Methyloterricola oryzae: one gene and its partner. The protein of the gene in region 1 binds, or shares a complex with, the protein of each later gene. Links are inferred from orthologs where the notes say so. Each region holds a gene or a part of one and is shown on either strand. Other genes may lie near its edges.

Evidence for each region.
Region 2: the proteins of ccmB (region 1) and ccmE are in contact, whole or in part, in a solved structure (PDB 8CE8), measured with the Escherichia coli proteins. The link is inferred for Methyloterricola oryzae from one-to-one orthologs.

The regions. Positions count from the first base shown.
Region 1 is NZ_JYNS01000022.1:5,291-10,387, reverse strand. The notes cover bases 1,074-4,041. They hold ccmB (heme exporter protein CcmB), read right to left. Parts: upstream 2,913-4,041; coding sequence 2,235-2,912; downstream 1,074-2,234. Other genes in these bases: haoB (hydroxylamine oxidation protein HaoB), read right to left, coding at 3,660-4,041; ccmA (cytochrome c biogenesis heme-transporting ATPase CcmA), read right to left, coding at 2,909-3,547; EK23_RS19040 (heme ABC transporter permease), read right to left, coding at 1,484-2,230; EK23_RS19045 (DMT family transporter), read right to left, coding at 1,074-1,400. Also shown: EK23_RS19050 (Aq_1264-related membrane protein), read left to right, coding at 1-508; more of EK23_RS19045, read right to left, coding at 528-1,073; more of haoB, read right to left, coding at 4,042-4,640; EK23_RS19020 (multiheme c-type cytochrome), read right to left, coding at 4,660-5,097. UniProt on the Escherichia coli protein: Required for the export of heme to the periplasm for the biogenesis of c-type cytochromes.
Region 2 is NZ_JYNS01000008.1:80,846-85,914, reverse strand. Bases 1,525-4,464 are described here. They hold ccmE (cytochrome c maturation protein CcmE), read left to right. Parts: upstream 1,525-2,738; coding sequence 2,739-3,191; downstream 3,192-4,464. Other genes in these bases: EK23_RS12205 (heme lyase CcmF/NrfE family subunit), read left to right, coding at 3,188-4,464; ccmD (heme exporter protein CcmD), read left to right, coding at 2,572-2,742; EK23_RS12220 (calcium-binding protein), read left to right, coding at 1,847-2,470; EK23_RS12225 (NUDIX hydrolase), read left to right, coding at 1,525-1,737. Also shown: purD (phosphoribosylamine--glycine ligase), read right to left, coding at 1-484; EK23_RS12230 (Rsd/AlgQ family anti-sigma factor), read left to right, coding at 724-1,164; more of EK23_RS12225, read left to right, coding at 1,180-1,524; more of EK23_RS12205, read left to right, coding at 4,465-5,069. UniProt on the Escherichia coli protein: Heme chaperone required for the biogenesis of c-type cytochromes. Transiently binds heme delivered by CcmC and transfers the heme to apo-cytochromes in a process facilitated by CcmF and CcmH.

The DNA of each region.
Region 1 (5,097 bases):
CGAAGCCCGCTTCGTGCTGATTCAGTGGGCGCGTGACGGCGCTCCGCCGACGGAATGGGCCGGCAAGATTCAGCCCATCATGGAGCAGTACTGCGTGAGCTGCCACAACGGCGAATCCAGCCTGCCCAACTTCACCAAGCAGGAGGTGGTGCAGAAAGCCGCCGAGGTCGACGAGGGCGCCACGTACACGACCCTGACCCGGGTCTCCCACATCCATTTGTTCGGCATCGCCTTCATCTTCCTGTTCGTGGGCTGGATCTTTGCCATGGCCGAGTACCCCTCGCGCTGGAAGCTCATTCTGATCGCCACCCCATTCATCTTCCTCATTCTGGACATTCTGTCCTGGTGGCTGACTAAGGTGATGCCGATTTTCGCCTGGCTCACCATGATCGGCGGCATCGGTTACAGCCTGGCTTCCACCATCATGATCTTCACCTCGCTGGCGCAGATGTGGCTGCCGCGCAACCAGTGGATGCTTTACTGGACCAAAAAAGAGGAAACGGAGTAGACGCATCCGGCGCGGCGATTCAGCGTCCGCGCCGGCGTCCGCTGAACTCGTGGATAAAAAGGGCAAAGAGGATGAGCCCGGCGCCCGCGAAAACCTGGATGGAAACTGGCTCGCGGTTGGCGAGATGACCCAGGGCAAGGGCCGTCACCGGCGTGGCGAGGGTAATCAAGGCTACCCGGGTGGCCGCCAGGTGTTTGAGCACGTAGAAATAGCAGGCAAAGCCGACGGTAGTGGCCACCGCCCCCAGGTACGCAATGGAAATCAGGCTCGCCGATGGGACCTGTTGCGGCCATTGACCGTCCGCGACCCACCACGTGGCGAGGTAGGCCGGTACCGAGAGAGCCAGCCCCCCTCCCAGAAGTTGGAGTGAGGGCAGTGGCGCATGCACCCGCTTGACCCAGATGGAACTGGACGCCTGAAGGAACGCGGACAGAAGTACGCCGACGATGCCTTTCAACGACTGCGGCCCGACTTCCGCCGCCGACTCGATCATCAGGAACAGTCCCCCGATACCCAGGCCATAAGCGGTGAGACGCGGCAGCAGGGCCCCGCGCTCACCTAGCCAAAAGGCCGCCATAAGGGCGGTCATCATGGGTGTGAGCCCAAAGATCACGGCAACCCAGCCCGATGGGATGAACTGGGCTCCCCAGTACACTGCCAGCATCGAACCATAGATATGAATGGCGGCTCCCGCATAGGCCAGCAGCGACTTTCTGTCGCTGGGCAAGCGCTGACGCAGCAGTAACAGCAGAAGCCAGACGCAACAGCCGCCAATCGCCATGCGCGCGCTGGCACCGAAAAGGAAGCCGGGCCCCTCTCCGCTCCACTTGATGGCCAGGGGCGTGGTGGACCAGATCAGGACCACGCTCAGATAAGCCAGCGAGACAGCCATGTTTATGCGTCCTGGCATGCGGGCACCCAGCGCGCCCTGGCCCGTCGACTACGCGACCCCGCAAGGGGGCCGTGTTCGGGAAATCAGCGCGAATCCGCAGCGCCAAACAGTTCCTGCACCCAGGCGCTGCGCCGCTCGCGGTCCAGCACTTCGACGCGGGCACGCATCAGCACGACGGCCAGGTAATACAGCTTGAACGCCACCGCCATCACCAGCAGCGGAACCAGCATGCTGAGGTGGATGGAAGGCTTGTCGAGCTTGGTCACCGTCGGTCCCTGATGCAGGGTGTTCCACCATTCCACCGAGTAGTGAATGATGGGAATGTTGACCACACCCACGAGGATCAAGACTCCGCCCGCCCGCGCCGCGGTGCGCTTGTCGTCGATCGCGGATACCAGGGCGATATAGCCCAGATAGAGGAACAGCAGGATCAGTTCCGAGGTCAGGCGCGCATCCCAGACCCACCAGGCGCCCCACATGGGCTTGCCCCAGAGCGACCCGGTGACCAGCGCCAGGAACGTGAAGCTGGCGCCAATGGCGGCGGAGCTATTGGCCATGACGTCCGCCAGCTTGATATTCCAGATCAGGTTGATGGCACTGAGGACAGCCATCAAGGTGTAGATGAACATGGACATCCAGGCCGCAGGCACATGGACGAACATGATGCGGTAACTTTCACCTTGCTGATAGTCGGGCGGCGCCACCACAAGCCCCAGGTACAGACCATACATCATAGTCCCCAGGCACAGCGCACCGACCCAGGGAATGAGCTTGCCCGAAATGTCGTAGAAATAACGGGGCGAGGCCAGCTTATGGAAAAATAACCACATGGTATTAACTCACACTGATTCTGAGGGCGGCGGCGATGGCCAGCGGTGCTAGGGTTAGGGCCAGCACCAGCAGGGCCGCCAGGAAATAGATCTGCCCTTCGATGGGCATGCCGGCGGCCGATGCCGTCACCGCGTTGGTGGCGAAGATCAGAACCGGAATGTATAGGGGCAGAATGAGCAAGGTCAATAGGACCCCACCGCGTTTGAGGCCCACTGTCAGCGCCACGCCAATGGCCCCGATCAGGCTGAGCAATGGGGTCCCCAAGGCCAGCGTCAGTAGCAAGGCGGACATGGCCTTATCCGGCATGGCGAGGAGCAGGCCGAGGAGCGGCGCCAGCAGCAGCATGGGCAAGCCACTGACCAGCCAATGGGCGATGACCTTGGCCAGCACCAGCATCGACAAGGGCTGAGGGCTGAGCAGCATCTGTTCCAGGGCACCGTCCTCGAAGTCGCTGCGGAAGAGGTTCTCCAGGGAAAAGAGTGCCGCCAGGAGGGCAGCGATCCATATGACGCCCGGCGCTATGCGGCGCAGCAATTCCACCTCGGGACTCACACCCAAGGGATACAGCGTCACGATCATCAGGAAAAACAACAAGGGATTGGCCAACTCCCCGCGATGGCGAAAGGCCAGCAACAGGTCACGCCGCAGCATCGCGATAAAGGCCGCGGTTAATCCGTTCACGTCAGGCTCACCTTGACGGCGTCGCCGCGCACTTCGATGGCTTGATGCGAGGTCATTACCGCCATTCCACCGGATGCGAGGTGCTCCTCGATGAGTCGCGTCACCAGCGCCACGCCGCTAACGTCCAGCGCCGTGAAGGGTTCATCCATGACCCACAGTGCGGCAGGCCTGACCAGCAAGCGGGCCAGGGCGATTCTTTGTTTCTGGCCGGCGGACAGCGAGCGCGCCGGTATATCCTCGCGCCCTTCCAATCCGGTTTGCTCCAAGGCGCCGTATAGATCGGATTCGTCGCAACGAAGCCCGCCGAGCGCCATGGACACTTTAAGGTTCTCGAAAGGTGTCAGGTCGCCCTTTATCCCGAGTAGGTGCCCCAGGTAGGCCATTTCGGCGAAATAACGGGACCGATGCGTTTGAATGTCCAGACCTCGCCAGCGCACCTCGCCGGCATTGGGCAGGCTGAGTGCGGCGAGCAAGCGAAGCAGACTGGTCTTTCCGCTGCCGTTGGCGCCTTCAATTTGTAGGTACTGGGACGGTCCGAGTTTGAAGTTCAGCCCACTGAACAGCAGTTGATCACCGCGGAAACATTCCAGATCGACCACCGCCAGGCTGGGCGAAGGGTCGTTGTGTGATGTCATTGTGGGAGGCGCAAGGAACCTGGGAGAGGCGGATGGTTTAACGGGACGAACAAGACCCGTGGCATGGGTTATAAACTGAGGACAACGCGTTACGGAGGTCGATGATATACCCTTACGGCCGCCATTGGTAGAGTGAGAGGTAAGCGCCCCAGCGTGATTGATAAATCAACTTCAGGCTCTCCATCGGCTTCATCAATGAAGAGGTAAACGGCAGGAGCCGTGCCAACAAGGTCTGGGTTCCCGCTTCGCTGGTTATACGCCAGGCTCTGACATCGCCGGTCGGGAGTTGTTGCACCAGGTATGAGCCTGTCCCTTTGTCGGAGGCCCAGCGGCGCACTGCGGCAATCTGTGTGTGTATATTGCCCGAAGATGGAAACACCCTGACCTCGAACGGCAGGGTAGTACCGGCGAGGGTTTCGATTTCATTTAGCCTGGCAAGATCATCCAGAGAAACGAGCAGGTACACGGGTTGGTCTTTGGGAAGGTCCTTTTTCATTTCCTCGAGCGCGTTTTCGGCATTCATTGCCAGCCACTTGGCCAACTGCCTGTTGCGCTCGCCCGACATGAAGCCGCCTGCGGCCTTCTGCCAGAAGTTACGGGCATCCTGATCGGGGAAGGCGGCATCTTCCGGAGCATCCACCCAGGTGTTCACCCCGGCAAGGAAGCGAGCACGTTGAGCGTTGTCCCACCACGTGAGAAAAAGAGCGTCGGGTTGGGCATTTTGTCGGATGGCGGCGCCGGTCTCCCTCCAGAGATCTAGCCGCAAGGAATTTTCGGAGCTTGCTCCGGATGGGGGCAAAAAGAGCGCGGAGCGCTCCTTTCCCTCGGCGTCACGGTATTGGACCGCGCTTATCCGGAGGGTTTGCTCCGAATCGCGGCGGATATTGAATTCCCGGACCGAGACGGCTGCAAGGTGCGGGGCTAGGTCTTTCGCCCACTGGGGCGGCGCCGTCACCTCGCGGGGCACCTCGTATCGTATTGACGTCTGACCATCGGGCCATCCGAACAATACATAGAGGATCCCTGCGAGGATGAACAATCCGCCGGTCAGGCGGCGCCAAGGGATCATGGCGCGCACCTGCGGTTTCGACATAGTCCGTGCAATCCAGTCGTTATTTCTTCTTTCGGACAAGCACGAACCCCGCCACCATGAGCAAGCCGCCTAGGACGTAGCGATTGGACAAGTCTTGAGCGAAGGCGTTCAGAACCGAACGTTCGGGCGGCGCGGATTTGGCGTCGCTGAGCTTGGCTGACTTACCTTCGCGAAGTTTCGTATTTTCATCCATGATGATCGCATAGTCCCTCATCAGTTCCGACCAGCCTTCGGTATAAGTGAATCCACCCGGATTCACGTGGAACAGTCCTTTGTAGAGCTTGATCAGATCATGCTCCCACATGTCGGCATAGACACGCTCGACATAGGACGGGTTGTTTCCTTTGGACCAGAACAACTGGAAGAACCCACCTGCAGCGTCCTTTTCAGGCGCGGGGGGTGCCGGCCGGTTGGTTTTCTGGCCTGTGAGCAGACCGTCCTTGTACAGAGCCTCCAC
Region 2 (5,069 bases), on another replicon or contig:
CGACAGTTTGCGCGATCACCACGCCTTTTCCCGCGGCCAGGCCGTCGGCCTTTACTACGATAGGGGCGCCGTGTTGCCGCACGTATTCGATCGCATCCTCCGCCCGGGTGAACGTGCCGTATGCCGCTGTGGGAATGCCGTGCCGTGCCAGGAAGTCCTTGCAGAATGTCTTGGAGCCTTCCAATTGCGCGGCGGCACTTGTCGGGCCGAAACAACGCAGGCCCGCCTGGCGGAATTCATCCACGAGGCCACCGACCAGCGGGGCTTCTGGCCCCACGATGGTGAGGCCTACGCCATGCTCTTGCGCGAAATAGCGTAGGGCAATGGCGTCATCGGCGGCGATCGGCACGTTCTCGACGCCGGCTTCCAATGCCGTTCCGGCGTTGCCAGGGGCAACGAAGATCTTACCCGCAAGGGGCGACTGGGCAGCCTTCCAGGCCAGCGCATGTTCGCGGCCACCGCCGCCCACAATAAGCACGTTCATAGGGAAACCTTTGTAATTCTTTTAGGATGCCAGCCGTCGCCAGCCATGACGAGCCGAGTGATTCGACGCCCATTTTATCGCGGGAGGCGCAAAAATGTCGCCGTTAAGAGTGTTCGCTACAACGTGCCACGTCCGTCGTCAGACGGCCGCAGTGTGCGGCTTTATTGGCCGGGACAATTGTTCTGTCCGGCAGTATGGCATAAAGTATGCCGAGTTTCCTCATCGTAGAATAGGATGCCATGATTACTCAAAGTCTTAGCGAGCGCCGCCAGCAAACGAATAAACTGGTACAGGAATTGCTGGATGAGAGAAAGGAAGTTTGGTCCGTCTACAGCCATATTGCCGAGATGCAGCCTTTCCAGGCGGAGCAACCCTTGGAGATCCTAGTCCAGCAATTCTGCCAAGTACTGATCGACTATGTCTCCTTGGCGCACTTTGGAATCTTTCAGCGCCTGGGCGATGGAAGTGAGCGCCGCCAGCGTGTTCTTGAAGTGGCGGAGAAAATTTATCCTCGCCTTTCGGCGGCTACGGAGGCGGCGGTGCAGTTCAACGACACCTATGAAAGGGTCGAGGGCGACACCTTGCGCAGAACATTGGCTCAGGACCTGTCCAAGTTGGGGGAAGAATTGGCGGCCCGGTTTGAGCTGGAAGACCAGTTGATTCGGAGCCTGATGGCCTGAAGTGGACGGCAACTTGTGAATTTTTGCAGTCACTGTGGATCCCCTGTGCGTGTAGGGGTGCCTGAGGGTGACGATAGGCCGCGGCATATTTGCGATGCCTGTGGAGCCATCCATTACCACAACCCGAAGATCATTGCCGGCTGCATTCCGGTCTGGGGGGATCACGTGCTGCTCTGCCGCCGGGCCATCGAGCCCCGCAAAGGTTTGTGGACCCTGCCCGCGGGTTTCATGGAACAGGGCGAGACCCTGAGTCACGCGGCCATGCGCGAGGCCTTCGAGGAAGCAAACGTGGAAGTGGAGATTACTGGGCTGCAGAGCCTTTTCAGCTTGCCGCACATCTCCCAAGTCTACGTGTTTTATCACGCCCGGATGGTGGCAAAGCGGTTTTCACCCGGCGCGGAAAGTCTGGACACGCGGCTGTTTCTGGAGGCTGAGGTTCCATGGAATGAAATTGCATTCGAGACCGTGCGGCGGTCTCTCAGGTATTTTTTCGCTGACCGCCGCAATGGGGTTTTCAACCTGCATACCGAAGATGTGGTGCCGGAGGCGCACCGCATTCCGGGCGAGTGCTGAATGCGGCTCACCGGATTTTGAACCTAATTACTAGATCATCAATCCCAGAACTTTAACTAACTCAATGCTGAGGTTCTTACCTATGACGTCAAGGACATTCCCGGCAGCCATGGCGGCCGCGTTGTTGCTCTTTCTGGCTACCGATACGGCGTTGGCAGCGCCGAAGTGTCAGGGGCGCGAAGCTACAGTCACCGGTGTGACCGGGACGGAAGGCGACGATGTGATCATCGGCACCAGCAAGCGTGATTCCATCAATGGAAACGGTGGTAATGACCTGATCTGCGGGCAGGGTGGTAATGACTCCATCAGCGGCGGTGCCGGTAATGACCAAATCTATGGCGATAACGGTGACGACACGATCGACGGTGGCGACGGTGATGACTTCATTTCCGGAGATAACGGGATCGATGTGATTAATGGAGGCCTGGGCAACGATCAACTGAAGGGAAAAAACGGCAATGACTTCATCTATGGTGACGAAGGCAACGATTCCATAGCCGGGGGCAATGGAAAAGACTCCATAGACGGTGACGGCGGCAATGACGTATTGAGTGGAAATAACGGCGCCGATTCAGTTGTGGGGAGTGCCGGCAGTGACCGGATTTTCGGCAATGCAGGGAATGACAAGTTGTTCATCAGTTCCGACGATATCGAGGTCGATGGCGGCAAGGGCAAGAACACCTGTTTTGGCACCATCCCGCTGGTCTATCAGAATTGCCAGTTGACACCCTAGGCCTGTCCGAAACTTCGGAATAAACCTGCTTTTCCGGGGCAGACGGGCAGCCATCTTTAATCTTTGCAATAGGGATATTCCAATTTGACCGATAGTGCAGAATGAACTTTGAGCAATTCTTTTCCATGGGCGGCTACGCCTTCTATGTCTGGACGTCCTATGGCCTGGTATTCGCCATGCTGGTTTTCAATCTAGTCTTGCCTTGGCGCCGCAAGTCCGAGGTGCGAGACAGCATCCGACGCATGCTGAAACAGACACGAGGCCGCTCATGACGCCACGGCAAAAACGCATGTCCCTGGTCGGGTTGATGGTGGCAGGTGTTGCGGTGGCGGCTTTTTTGGGGCTTACCGCGTTTCAGAAGAACCTGCTGTACTTCTATACGCCCTCCCAGGTTGCCGCCGGAGAGGCGCCAAAAGGCTATCCCTTTCGCGTGGGCGGCTTGGTGGTGGCGGGCAGCGTCAAACGTTCCGAGGGGGTCACGGTCCATTTCAGCGTAACCGACGGAACGGCGACCGTGCCGGTGGTCTACAGCGGCATTTTGCCGGACCTGTTCCGCGAGGGACAGGGCATCATTTCCATCGGGCAGATGGACGAAAGCGGTGTATTCACCGCCTCTGAAGTCTTGGCCAAACATGATGAAAACTACATGCCGCCGGAAGTTGGCGAGGCGCTGAAAAAGAGCGGCCAGATGCCCACGAGTTACAAGGACTACCAGAAATGATCGCGGAACTGGGACATATCGCGTTGATCATGGCCTTCATGATGGCGCTGCTGCAGGTCGTGTTTCCTCTGATGGGGGCTGAGAAGGGCGTGCCGATCTGGATGGCAGTTGCGCGGCCGGCGGGGCGGGCCCAGTTCCTGTTTCTAGCGGCATCCATGTTTTGTCTGGCCTTGAGCTTCGTGAACAACGATTTCTCCGTGGCCTACGTAGCGCGCAATTCCAACAGCGCGCTGCCTCTCTATTACCGCATCTCCGCGGTGTGGGGTGCACACGAGGGTTCCATGTTGCTGTGGGCCTTCATCCTGGGGCTTTGGACTTTCGCTGTGACCTTGTTCAGCCGCAGCCTTACCGAGGAGATGCTGGCCCGTGTCTTGGGTGTCATGGGGCTGGTGAGTATCGGCATCCAGTTGTTCATTCTGCTGACCTCCAATCCGTTTGAGCGGGTCGTTCCCGCGCCCGTTGAGGGCAATGACCTGAATCCGCTGCTGCAGGACTTCGGCATGACCATCCATCCGCCCATGCTGTACATGGGCTACGTGGGTTTGAGCGTGGCCTTCAGCTTTGCCATCGCGGCCTTGCTGGGAGGTTCCCTGGATTCAGCTTGGGCCCGCTGGTCGCGCCCCTGGACCCTGGTGGCCTGGGTGTTTCTGACTTTCGGCATCACCCTGGGGTCATGGTGGGCATACTACGAACTGGGATGGGGGGGCTGGTGGTTCTGGGATCCAGTGGAAAACGCTTCCTTCATGCCCTGGCTGGTGGCGACGGCCTTGCTGCATTCCCTGGCGGTGACGGAGAAGCGAGGCGCTTTCAAGGCTTGGACGGTGCTGTTGGCCCTGTTCGCGTTTTCGCTGAGCCTGCTGGGGACTTTCCTGGTTCGCTCCGGTGTCTTGACGTCAGTGCATGCCTTCGCGTCGGATCCGGCTCGCGGCCTGTTCATACTGATCTTCCTGGCCATCGTTGTGGGCGGCTCCCTGCTGCTGTACGCCCTCCGCGTGCCCACCGTGCGAGACAACGCACATTATGAATTGGTTTCACGGGAGAACCTGCTGCTGCTCAACAACATCCTGCTGGTCACGGCGGCGGGGAGCATACTCCTGGGGACACTGTACCCGCTGATTCTGGATGCGCTCAAGCTGGGCAAGATTTCCGTGGGCCCACCTTATTTTACGGCTGTCTTCGCGCCAGTGATGGCTCCCATATTCCTTCTGGCTGGCGTGGCACCCATGGTGCCTTGGCGCAGCGGCAGCGTGAGAGCGCTATTTCAGCGGGTGCGCTATCTGCTCGATTTCAGCCTGATGCTCGGATGGGGCCTGGTTTGGCTATGGCTCGACGAGGACGATTACGCCACTATGGCAGGCTTGGGCATGGCCATCTGGCTGGCGAGTACCCAATTACTCTCGTTGTATGGCCGTGTTCGAACCCGCGACTCCTTGCTGGCCGGTTTTCGCGCTCAGTCGCCGAGTGTTTACGGCATGACTGCCGCGCATCTGGGCGCTGCGGTGTTTCTGGTGGGTGTGGTCATGTCCAACCATTACAGCCAGGAAAAGGTTGTGCGACTGGCGCCTGGGGATTCGGCCGAACTTGGGGCCTACACGTTCAGGTTCGAGGGCATTTCCGATGTCACAGGCCCGAATTACCGTGCGAAGGAAGGTCGCTTCACGGTGCTAAAGAATGGGGCCGTCGACGACGAACTGAAGCCGCAGAAGCGCTTCTATCGGGTCCAGCGCAACACCATGACCGAGGCGGCCATAGACCCCGGCTGGTTCCGCGACCTCTACGTCGCCATGGGCGAGCAACTTGATCAGGGGGCATGGAGCGTGCGGGTGTATTACAAGCCTTTCATGCGTTGGGTATGGCTGGGCGGCCTGTTCATGGTGG